DNA from 2 places in the Bacillus sp. EA-CB0995 genome. Region 1 is predicted to be linked to the other one. Evidence: predicted binding sites of a transcription regulator. Region 1 holds the regulator's gene; the other holds the start of a gene.
The links. The regulator NrdR, encoded in region 1, represses ribonucleotide reductase genes. The targets are predictions, from matches to a motif close to AACACNATATATNGTGTT.
Positions count from the first base shown of each region.

Region 2: a site for NrdR is predicted at 1,880-1,897, ahead of ACEWFJ_RS10935 (anaerobic ribonucleoside triphosphate reductase). Genes of this name have one in related genera too.

Region 1 is NZ_CP169269.1:1,129,012-1,135,429, forward strand. It holds gene coaE (dephospho-CoA kinase) at 18-620, shown strand; gene ACEWFJ_RS05915 (glyceraldehyde-3-phosphate dehydrogenase) at 729-1,757, shown strand; gene speD (adenosylmethionine decarboxylase) at 2,132-2,515, shown strand; gene nrdR (transcriptional regulator NrdR) at 2,761-3,222, shown strand; gene ACEWFJ_RS05930 (replication initiation and membrane attachment family protein) at 3,627-5,030, shown strand; gene dnaI (primosomal protein DnaI) at 5,057-5,995, shown strand; gene ytxC (putative sporulation protein YtxC) at 6,145-6,418, shown strand, end outside.
Region 2 is NZ_CP169269.1:2,091,380-2,097,797, forward strand. It holds gene ACEWFJ_RS10920 (acyl-CoA thioesterase) at 28-447, shown strand; gene ACEWFJ_RS10925 (HesB/YadR/YfhF family protein) at 474-764, opposite strand; gene plsY (glycerol-3-phosphate 1-O-acyltransferase PlsY) at 873-1,475, opposite strand; gene ACEWFJ_RS10935 (anaerobic ribonucleoside triphosphate reductase) at 1,952-3,808, shown strand; gene nrdG (anaerobic ribonucleoside-triphosphate reductase activating protein) at 3,805-4,257, shown strand; gene ACEWFJ_RS10945 (response regulator transcription factor) at 4,273-4,950, shown strand; partial or broken gene ACEWFJ_RS10950 (S1C family serine protease) at 5,123-6,330, shown strand; gene ACEWFJ_RS10955 (CoA-binding protein) at 6,403-6,418, shown strand, end outside.

The DNA of each region.
Region 1 (6,418 bases):
TCTTAAGGGGAATTTTGATGACAGTTGTAATTGGATTAACAGGCGGCATTGCAAGTGGAAAAAGTACAGTATCACAAATGTTTCAAGGTTTTCATGTTCCAGTTATTGATGCAGATATTATTGCGAGGGAAGTTGTAGAACCAGGGAAGGAAGCGTATAACGAAATTGTAACAGCATTTGGGAAAGAAGTGCTGGGGGAAAATGGAGAACTAGATCGTCCGAAGCTTGGTAGCATCGTATTTCATAATGAAGAAAAACGTTTGCTGTTAAACGGCATTGTTCACCCTGCTGTACGAAAAGAAATGAATGCACAAAAGGATATGTACATAAGAGAAAAAGCGCAAGCGGTTGTGCTCGATATTCCACTTTTATTTGAGAGTAAATTAACAGGTCTAGTAGATAAAATTTTGCTAGTTTATGTTGATAGTGAGACTCAGCTTACAAGATTAATGGAGCGCAACAATTTTAAAGAAGAAGAGGCAAAAGCCCGTATTGCTTCGCAAATGCCGCTAGAAGATAAAATCACATTAGCGGATGAAGTGATTAATAATAATGGCACAATGGAAGAGACGAAAGCCCAATTAAGTCGCATTTTAAAAGAATGGAACATTATTAAATAAAAAAATTTAAAAATGATGAAATTGTTTAGTGACATATCTTCTTTTTGTGTTATACTATTATTGGGATTGGAGATAAATAGTATAACGCAATCAAGGGGATAACATATTATGATTCGTGTGGCAATTAATGGGTTTGGACGTATTGGGAGAATGGTGTTTCGCCAAGCTATAAAAGAAAGCGCATTCGAAATTGTAGCGATTAATGCGAGCTACCCATCTGAAACGTTAGCACATTTAATTAAATATGATACAGTTCACGGTAAATTTGATGGTACAGTAGAAGCGTTTGAAGATCATTTATTAGTAGATGGCAAAATGATTCGCCTTTTAAACAACCGCGATCCAAGAGAATTGCCTTGGAAAGAAATGGGAGTAGACGTTGTAATTGAAGCAACAGGTAAGTTTAACTCCAAGGAAGGCGCAAGTCTTCACGTAGAAGCTGGTGCGAAAAATGTTATTTTAACTGCACCAGGAAAAAATGAAGATGTAACAGTTGTTGTTGGTGTAAACGACGAACAACTTGATATTACAAAACATACCGTTATTTCAAATGCATCTTGTACAACAAACTGCTTAGCACCTGTTGTAAAGGTGTTAGATGAGCAGTTTGGAATTGAAAACGGTTTAATGACAACAGTTCATGCTTATACAAATGACCAAAACAATATTGATAATCCACATAAAGATTTACGCAGAGCACGTGCATGTGGCCAGTCTATCATTCCAACAACGACAGGTGCTGCGAAAGCGTTAGCAAAAGTTCTTCCGCATTTAAATGGAAAACTTCATGGTATGGCACTTCGCGTTCCAACACCAAACGTATCTCTTGTTGACTTAGTTGTGGATGTAAAGCGCGATGTAACAGTGGAAGAAATTAATGAAGCATTTATGACAGCGGCTAACGGTGCGTTAAAAGGAATTGTCGCATTTAGTGATGAGCCTCTTGTTTCTATAGATTTTAATACAAATACACATTCCGCAATCGTTGATGGTTTATCTACAATGGTAATGGGCGAGCGCAAAGTGAAAGTACTTGCTTGGTACGATAACGAATGGGGTTATTCTCGTCGTGTTGTAGATCTTGTAAAGCTTGTTGTAGATCAATTTGCGAAACAAGAAAACGTACAACATATTTAATAGATGAGAAAAGGGCAAGCGTTAGCTAGCCTTTTTCTTTTTTTATGAAAGGAAAAGAATACATATGCTTTTTCTTTGTAAATCACCTAAAAGAGCTATAATTACTGTAATTTGGAGTCTTTTCTTTTGTTTTCGGAGAAAAGAAAAAGAGAAAGTGTCATCGGAAAAATGAAAAACTGTTGTTGCAAAATGAAAATAAACAAAGTATACTAACATTCGTAAACTTAAGAGCTGAGGTGGTAGTCACTACTTAAAGGGTTAGGACCTCTCTGGACTAACTTTCCCCGTGGTAGTGGAGCAAACCAAATTGCAAATTAGTTTTCAATTCGAACAGTTAGATTAAATTTATAAGGGGGAACTGTAGAATGGATACTATGGATACTATGGGTCGTCACGTAATCGCGGAACTTTGGGATTGCGATTTCGACAAACTTAATGATATGCCTTATATTGAAAAATTATTTGTGGATGCAGCACTTCGAGCAGGCGCTGAAGTACGTGAGGTTGCTTTCCATAAATTTGCACCACAAGGTGTAAGTGGGGTTGTAATTATTTCTGAATCTCACTTAACAATCCACAGCTTTCCAGAACATGGTTATGCAAGTATTGATGTATATACTTGCGGAGATCGCATTGATCCGAATGTTGCTGCAGAGTACATCGCTGAAGGTTTGAGCGCAAAAACGAGAGAGAGCATTGAACTTCCTCGTGGTACAGGTAGCTTCGAAATTAAACAAAGAGAGACAAAAGCTCTTTAAAAAAGAAGATAAGTGATTTAAAATGTAAAGAGGTGTATTATACACCTCTTTTTAATTTATCTGCTATTTGCGGACAGTAAGACTCACACTGATGGAAGTCTGGGTAAATTAATTGTTAGAAAGATAAAAAAGAATAACGTACATAAGTATATTTGATTAAGGGTTTATAATATAGAAGAGATAATTCTTGTTTATAATGTTTTGGTTTTGTTAAGATAAAATTAAATTGTAAAGGAGTGAATGGATTGCGTTGTCCATCCTGTTTTCACAATGGTACGAGAGTATTGGATTCGCGTCCAGTTGACGAAGGGCGATCGATTCGTAGAAGAAGAGAGTGCGAAAGTTGTCTCAATCGCTTTACAACATTTGAACGTGTCGAGGAGCCACCACTAATTGTTGTAAAGAAAGAAGGAATGCGAGAAGAGTTTAACAAAGAGAAAATTTTGCGCGGTTTAATTAAAGCGTGTGAAAAACGACCTGTATCTTTAAAACAACTAGAAGAAATCACGCAACATGTAGAACGTGAATTGCGTAACTTAGGAATGTCAGAAGTAAAAAGCGATATGATTGGTGAAATGGTCATGGAAGAGCTTCGTGATATTGATGATGTTGCATATGTACGTTTTGCATCTGTTTATCGACAATTTAAAGATTTGAACGTATTTATTGAAGAATTAAAAGATATACTTCAAAAAGAACGAAAATAAAAGAGCTAGAAGCGTAAGCTATTAGCTCTTTTTTTCACTAATAAGTAGTAACGAACGGAAATATAAATCACATATATCCCGCTATTTGCGGGCTGTAAGATCTCTACCTCGAAATTCTGAGAAAACAAAGAAGAAAGGTGGAGGACAACTGCTGGCATGCACCCGATTGGTGAGAGCTTTCCATCAGTGAGCCCTTCACTGATGGAAGTTTCACTTTATCCCGCATTAACGGGCAGTAAGACCCCCACCTCAAGATTCAGAGAAAAGCGAAGAAGAGAGGTAGGGGATAACTGTCCGTAAAAGCCCGATTGGTTCAACTAACCATCAGTGGGGGATGAAAAAACCCCCCACTGATGGAAGTTTCACTTTATGATAAGAATGGATAACAGAAAGGATTTGCAAGAATGGAAAGACAGTCATGGATGGAGTTACTGCCAATTGACCGTTATAAAGTAAGTGCAAGAGGACTGCTCAGTAATTATGACCGTAAAGTGCTTACGATGCTATATCAACCGCTAATCGGTAGTAAAGCTTTTAGTTTATATATGACATTGTGGGGAGAATTGGAGCAGGATCGTTTATTTGGAAGAGAAAATACACACCATTCTATTATGGTAACGATGCAAATGCCGCTCCCAGATATTTATGAAGAACGTATAAAACTAGAGGCAATTGGACTTTTAAATGTGTATATGAAAAAAGAAAAAGATATTCGCATGTTTATTTATGAGTTGCAGCCACCTCTCATGCCGAAGCAATTTTTTGATGATATTGTATTAAGTATTTTTTTATATAACCGCTTAAGCAAGGCAAAATACAATCAAGTAAAGCAATATTTTTTAGAAGAAGAATTTGACTTTGTTTCTTATGAAAATATGACACGATCCTTTAATGATGTGTTTGGCTCGTTTAATCCAGGACAAGTTGAGTATGCCAAGGAAGAATTGCTTATACCAAATGCAACTGTGATGCCGGGCAGAGCGCAGGGGAATGCACCTAAGCTCTGGAATGATTTCTTTGATTTTTCATTATTTGTAGAAGGATTATCAGCACTCGTTCCGCGCAAAGCCATTACAGAACAGATGCGTGAATGTGTGATGACATTAGCTTACGTATACGGGATTGATCCGCTATCCATGCAAAATATTGTTCTTGGTGCTGTTACAGAACATCATACAATTGATATGGAGCGACTGCGAAAAGGTGCGCGTGATTGGTACCAATTTGAGAATGGACAAGCGCTCCCAGTATTTAGTGAACGAACGCAGCCATTGCATGCGCGGACGATGAAAGAGAAAGAGCCGAAAACACAAGAAGAAATGCTCATTAAACAGTTAGAAGAAATTTCGCCAAGAGAGTTATTAAAAGAAATTTCGGGCGGAGCTGAGCCGACGAAAGCTGATTTGCAAATTATTGAAGAAGTGATGTTGAATCAAAAGCTCACACCAGGCGTTGTAAATGTGCTTATTTATTATGTGATGCTTCGTTCTGATATGAAGCTGGCGAAATCGTACGTGGAAAAAATCGCTGGACATTGGGCGCGTAAAAAAGTTACAACAGTAACAGAAGCGATGAGTCTTGCGAAAGAGGAAAACCGTCAATATCAAGAGTGGGCAGAAACAAAGAAAAAAGGAAAGACGACGAAGAAAACAGTTCGTAAAGAACTTGTACCAGATTGGTTAAAGGAACAAGCTGAAGAGAGCGAACAATTGGCTGAACAATCGCCTCGCAGTGAAGGTCATGAAAAATTAGAAGAAGAGCGTAAAAAGTTAGAGGAAGAGCTGAAAAAATATAAGCGAAACGAATAGAGGAGAGCTCCCTTTGAGGTGAAAAAATGGAACCGATTCAAAATACATTTGCGAAGTTAATGCAAAATGAAAATTTTAAGAATAGATATGAAGTATTGAAACAAGAGGTAATGACGCATCCGCGTGTAAAAGAGTTTATAGAAGAGCATCAGGGTGAAGTGACAACGTCCATGGTAGAACGCAGCCTTGTGAAGTTATATGAGTACATCGGGCAAAGTGTTAGATGTGAGGATTGTCCGAACTTAGAGTCATGTAAAAATATGATTCAAGGATATGAACCAAAGCTTATCATTCAAGGTAAGATGATTGATATTCAATATGATCGTTGCGTAAGAAAAGTGGCTTATGATGAGAGGAAGAAACATGAGAAGTTAATTCAAAGTGTGTATATGCCAAGTGATATTTTGCAAGCTTCTATGGGAAATTTAGACCCATCAGATTTAGAGCCGCGGTTTCAGGCAATTCGTGCTGCTAATGAATTTTTAAGTGCATATGAGCCTGGAAAAAAAGTGCAGGCAATATACTTTCATGGGCCATTTGGTGTAGGGAAAACCTATCTTTTAGGAGCAATTGCCAATGAACTGGCGCTGAAAAAAATAAGTTCGATGATTGTGTACTTACCAGAATTTTTACGTGAAATTAAAAGTTCATTGCAAAATAATACAATTAGTGAAAAGATTGATGCAGTGAAGCGTGTATCAGTATTAATGTTAGATGATATTGGAGCAGAAGCGATGTCGAGCTTTGTGCGCGATGATGTACTTGGAGCGATTTTACAATTTCGTATGCTGGAGAACTTACCGACGTTTTTTACATCTAACTTTGATTTTAAACAGTTGGAACATCATTTAACATATACACAGCGCGGAGAAGAAGAAGAAATGAAAGCAGCCCGCATTATGGAGCGTATTAAATATTTAGCAAAGCCGGTTCCTATTGGTGGGAAAAACCGCCGGCATAAGTAAAGAGCAAGCAGTGAGCTTGCTCTTTATTTTTTGGAAGGAAATATAATAAAGCATTACTTTGAATGATAAATTACTTTACGCTTGTATCATTTTTTGTACATCCCCCTAATATATATGGAAATAGCAAGAATTATAAAAGGGGGACAAAAGTGATTGAAATCTGCTTTGAAGAAAAAAATGATGCTATTGTTATATATAAAGAGCTGAAAAAACGGACAGATGATATATATGCAGAAATAAGCATTTATTTGTACGAACAAATGGTGATTGTTCATATACCAATACAAGAATCATGCTACATTGATCGAGTGGTTATCCCTGTACTTGTTCAATATATTATAAATACAAAACAAGATGAATGGATAAGTGATATTTTAAAAGAGAAGTTTTACTATGAAGAGCGAGAAGAACGAATTCAAATTT
Region 2 (6,418 bases), 960 kb from region 1:
AAATGCAAGCGAGAAGGAGACAAAACTATGTTTGTAGCAGAACACGAAATTGACATCCGTTATGCAGAGACAGATCAAATGGGTGTCGTGTACCATGCAAATTATTTAGTATGGCTAGAACTTGGACGTACGAAATTAATTCAAGATTTAGGGTTTTCATATGTTGAAATGGAGAATGATGGGATTGTATCTCCTGTGCTTGATTTGCAAATTACATATCGAAAAGCAATGCGCTATGGAGAAAAAGCAATTGTGAAAACGTGGGTGGAGTCTGTGAGTCCACTACGCGTTGTGTACGGCTATGAAATTTATAATGGAAACGGCGAACGTTGTATTACAGCATCTACAACGAATATTTGTGCAAAAAAAGAAGGCTTTCGTCCGGTATCGTTTAAAAAATTGTACCCAGAGTGGTATGAGACATACGAGAAGATTAAAAAACAATGAAAAAACGTGGCTTAGGCCACGTTTTTTTATTTTTCGTAATTAAATTGCGGGAAATCATCATCATTACTGAATGTAACAGATAAATCATGTCCGTCAAAGAACCATTCATCATCGCCTTCAATAAAGAAAGTAATACCATCTTCTTGAATTTGTACAGCAGGAGTAGCTGGCTCATCTTTACGAATTCCTAATGAAAGACCTTTTTGAACAGTGCTACATCCACCATATTGTACGAAAAAGCGAAGGGCATCGCCTGTTTGTAAACCAAGTTCGTTTTTGTACCAGCTTACTGCTTCTTTTGATACTGAAATGTTCATCTAGTGTTCCTCCAACATAATTACTTTTTCTTTTAGTATAAAAAATAACGCAAAAAGACGCCATTTATATGCTTTGCGTTTTCTTTTTGCGTTATGTGGGTTACAATCTTACTTTTGTTTTTGTTGTTTCTTTGTTAAATTTGCTTTTGGTTCTGTTTTATTTATAATTCGTCCAATATTTGCACGATGTCGATAAATAACCATACCAGCTAATAAACACATCGCAACAATGAAGATTTTATTCCCGTTTATAATTGCTGCAATAACAGCGACGACAGCTGTTAACATAGAAGAAAGTGAAACGTATCTCGTCGTAAATAGTAGGGTGAAAAAGATAACAGCTAGTACCACAAAGGTAATTGGCGCGTAGCATAATAGTACGCCAGCAGAAGTAGCAACTGCTTTTCCACCGCGGAACTTTGCGAAGATTGGGTATACATGACCAAGTACTGCAGCTAATCCGAACCATAGAGGATGGATATGTAAACCGAAAATTATCGGTAGAGCTGTAGCTAATGTTCCTTTTAGAATATCAGCAATTGTAACAATGAAACCCGCTTTTTTCCCTAACGTACGAAATGTATTCGTTCCTCCTAAATTTCCGCTGCCATGCTCGCGAATATCGATTCCATAACCAATCTTTCCAACGACAAGTCCAGATGGAATCGAGCCAAGTAAATAGGCAACGATCAATAAAAGATATGTAAGCATAAGTTCAGTCTCCTTTATTCAAATGTGTTGATAAAGGGTAAAAAGAGTTTTCCCGTATATTGTACCATACATTTGTAAAGAGCACATTTCTTTTTTATAAAGTGAAACTTCCATCAGTGGGAGGGCTTCATCCCCACTGATGGAAAGCTCTCACCAATCGGGCTTTTATGGGCAGTTATCTCCCACCTATCTTCTTCGCTTCTCTCAATCTTGAGGTGGGGGTATTACTGCCCGTTAATGCGGGATAAAGTGAAATTTCTATTAATGGTGGGTTTCTCATTTCTCACTGATAGAAAACATTCACTAATGAAGCTCTTATTTATTCATAAGTTGAGGGATAAATAAAAGGTTCGATGAATGTTTAAAAAATTTTCACAGAATGTTACATTTTTCACATACCCGCCCTTACTATATGTAGTATCATTTTGATAGTGGATTAACAAGATGTTGTTGGGGGTTAAGAAATGAAGCAAGTAATGGAAAAGAACAATGAATATGAAGAGAATCTAAAGGACATTTTTACGAAAATCGTTTATGCAAATGAACAAGATTTAATGCAAGAAAATGCGAATGTTGACGGTCGGTCTCCGATGGGAGTGATGGGGAAATTTGCATCTGAGAGTGCAAAGTATTATGCGGTCGAACAATTACTTTCTGAAGAAGTGAAAAAAGCAATTAATCAAAATATTTTATATCCGCATGATTTAGATTTTTATGCAACAGGTACGACAACTTGTTCGCAAATCCCATTAGCTCAAATGCTTGAAAATGGGTTTCATACAGGACACGGATATATGCGACAGCCGCAAGATATTAAAAGTGCGTTGGCACTTTCTTCTATTATTTTTCAAGCGAATCAAAATATGCAGCATGGTGGTCAATCATTTGCGCTGTTTGATATAGATTTAGCACCGTATGTGAGAAGAACGTTTGAAAGAAATAAAAAACGTTTAGCTACATATCCATTAACAGTTAAGCAAGTAGAAGAGTTTGCGTGGAAAGAAACAGAAAATGATACGTATCAAGCATGTGAAGCATTTATTCATAATTCGAATAGCATGCATAGCAGGGGCGGTGGACAAGTTCCATTTATTTCAATTAATTACGGAACGGATACATCAAAAGAAGGAAGATTATTAATTAAGCAATTGTTACGAGCGACGCAAGCTGGATTAGGAAAAGGAGAAACACCCATTTTTCCTATCCAAATATTTAAATTAAAAAAAGGTGTGAATTTTGAAGAAAAAGATCCGAACTATGATTTATTTGAACTAGCATTAGAAACGACAGCAAAACGACTGTTTCCCAACTTTTCATTTTTAGATGCCCCATTTAATGCTATGCATTATGATGGTCGTCCCGAAAGTGAAGTGTGTTATATGGGATGCCGTACTCGTGTTATGTCCAATATTCATGGGGAAGAAACAGCGATTGGAAGAGGGAATTTATCGTTTACATCTATTAACTTAGTGAAATTAGCGTGTATGAGTGGATCAAAAGAAGCATTTTTTGAAGCTTTAAATTACTATGTTGACCTTGGCATTCGTCAATTATTGGAAAGATTCTCTTATCAATCGACGAAAAAGGCAAGAAATTTCCAATTCTTATATTCACAAGGAGTATGGCGTGGTGGTGAAAAACTTCAGCCTGAGGATTCTGTTGCTGAAATTTTAAAGCAAGGTACATTAAGTATTGGTTTTATTGGCCTTGCAGAATGTTTAGTTGCTTTAACGGGAAAACATCATGGGGAAGACGAAAAATCATGGAAGCTCGGATATGAAATTATTGAATGTATGAGAAAGAAGATGGATCAAGCAACGGAAGAACATCAGTTGAATTTTTCATTAATTGCAACTCCTGCAGAAGGATTATCAGGGAAATTTATTAAGAAAGATCGAGCTGAATTTGGAACAATTACAGGTGTAACAGATCATAACTATTATACAAATTCATTTCATATTCCTGTTTATTATCCTATTCAAGCCATTGATAAAATTCGTTTAGAAGGACCGTTTCACGCGCTTTGTAATGGTGGTCATATTACGTATATTGAATTGGACGGAGCGGTTGTTCATAATCAAAAAGCATTACAGCAAATTGTGAAGGCGATGGCGCAGTATGGCGTAGGATATGGATCTATTAATCACCCAGTCGATCGCTGTAAATGTTGCGGTTATCACGGGATAATTGGGAATGAATGTCCAAGCTGTGGGAATGAAAATGAACGTGATTTGGAAAGGATTCGCCGTATTACAGGATACCTTGTAGGGGATATGTCAAAGTGGAACAGTGCGAAGCGTAGTGAAGAAGCGGATCGGGTGAAACATAAATGAGAGTAATGAATATCATTCATGATAGTGTTGTAGATGGGGAAGGATTGCGGACAGTCGTATTTTTTGCGGGCTGTCCGCATCGTTGTTTTGGCTGCCATAATCCACAGTCTTGGAATATTAATAATGGAACTGAGGTTACAAAAGAGGAAATAATAAAAGAGATTGAAAAAAATCCTCTTACGGATGTAACATTTTCAGGTGGAGATCCATTTTTTCAAGCTGCTGAAGTAAAAGTAATAGCAAAAGCGGTGAAAAAAATGAAAAAAAATTTATGGATTTATACAGGTTATACATTAGAGGAGATACAAAATTCACGAAATAATGATATGATAGAATTGCTGCAGTATGCAGATGTATTAGTAGATGGAAGGTTTGAGCTAGAGAAACGAGATCTTACACTACCGTTTCGCGGAAGTTCAAATCAACGTATTATTCGATTGAAGGAGTAAAAGGACGGGATAGAATTGAATAAAACAGTTTTACTTGTTGAAGATGAAAGAAGATTGCGAGAAATTGTTAGTGATTATTTTCGTAATGAGGGCTTTGAAGTGATTGAAGCTGAAGATGGAAAGCAAGCATTAGAACGTTTTGCTGAGCATACAGTGGATTTAATTATATTAGATATTATGCTACCAGAAATTGACGGCTGGTCTGTATGTAGACGTGTAAGAAAAGAATCAGCAGTACCGATCATTATGTTAACAGCTCGTTCTGATGAGGATGATACTTTACTTGGATTTGAATTAGGAGCAGACGAATATGTAACAAAACCGTTTAGTCCAAAAATTTTAGTTGCACGTGCCAAAACATTATTAAAACGTGCGGACGGTGCGTTAGGTCAAGCTGAAGAGAATATACTTTCCCTTGCTGGTATCGATGTGAATCGTTTGTCGCGTACTGTAATGGTAGACGATGAAGAGATTACGTTAACGCATAAAGAATTTGAGCTGCTTGTTTATTTAATGGAGAATAAAGGGATTGTATTATCTCGTCAACATTTATTAGATCAACTTTGGGGATATGATTACTTCGGAGATGATCGTACAGTAGACACTCATATTAAAAAACTTCGTAATAAATTAGGGGATAAAGCAACACATATTGGTACAGTTATTCGTGTAGGATACAAGTTTGAAGAGTAAATGTTTGTGCCTATTTATACATCTTTATAATTATATGTACAATTTTTCTGTACTTGACAATTATGAAATAAAATAGTATTTTTTTGTTTGGATTTCACGATAAGTTCACAGAAAGAACACAAACCGTGATTATACTAAAAATACGATTTAAGCAGAGAGGGGATAAGTAAATATGGGATACTATGATCAAAAAGAGATGAATGAAGCCTATACAGAAACAGTAAAATCACGCAGCAAAAAAGGATACTTTTTTACAGGAGTTGTCGGTGCTGTTATTGGTGCAGTTACGATTAGTTTTGCAGTACCGTATATGCCTTGGATAAATAACAGCGTGGTTTCACAATCAAAAGTAGAGGGAACAGCAGTTCCTGTTTCTAATAAAGCAAAGGGTGAAACAGACCTTGCAGGTATGGTTGAAGGAGCAAAAGATGTAGTTGTAGGTGTAATTAATTTCCAAAAAAATGTAGATCCATTTTCGCCTCAAGCAGGCGGACAAGAAGCTGAAGCAGGTTCAGGATCAGGTGTTATTTATAAAAAAGTTGGAGATAAAGCACTTATTGTAACGAATAACCACGTTGTAGAGGGTGCAAATAAATTAGAAGTGAAGTTAAGTGATGGAACGAAGGTTGACGCAAGGCTAGTAGGAAAAGATCCATGGTTAGATTTAGCTGTCGTTGAGATTGATGGAAAGAATATTAATAAAGTTGCAACTCTTGGAGATTCAGATAAACTTCGTGCGGGAGAACCTGCGATTGCAATTGGTAATCCGCTTGGCTTCGATGGAAGTGTAACAGAAGGTATTATCAGTAGCAAAAATCGTGAAATCCCAGTTGATATTAACGGGGACAACCGTGCTGATTGGCAAGCACAAGTTATTCAAACGGATGCTGCGATTAACCCAGGGAATAGCGGTGGTGCCCTATTCAATCAAAACGGTGAAGTAATCGGTATTAACTCTAGTAAAATTGCACAGCAAGAAGTAGAAGGAATTGGCTTTGCGATTCCAATTAATGTAGCAAAACCAGTACTTGACTCTCTTGAAAAATATGGTGAGGTAAAACGACCTGTTATGGGTGTTCAAGTAATGAGTCTTGATGAAATCCCAAGTTATGCATTATTACAATTTAAATTACCAAAAGATGTAACAAATGGAGTTCTGTTAAGACAAGTTGATCCAGCATCACCGGCAGAAAAAGCAGGATTGCAGCAATATGATGTTGTTGTTGGCTTGGATGACCAAAAAATAGATAATGCAGTTGAATTCCGTAAATATTTATACGAGAAGAAAAAGTTGGCGATAAAATAGAAGTGACAGCATATCGAAATGGTGAGAAAATCAAGAAAACAGTAACATTAGCTGATAAAAGTGGAACGAATTAATAAAGAAAGTCTCTTTCATGTTGAAAGAGACTTTCTTTATCGGCTATACTAAATTAACAGGAGGGATTACATATGACAATTGAAAATC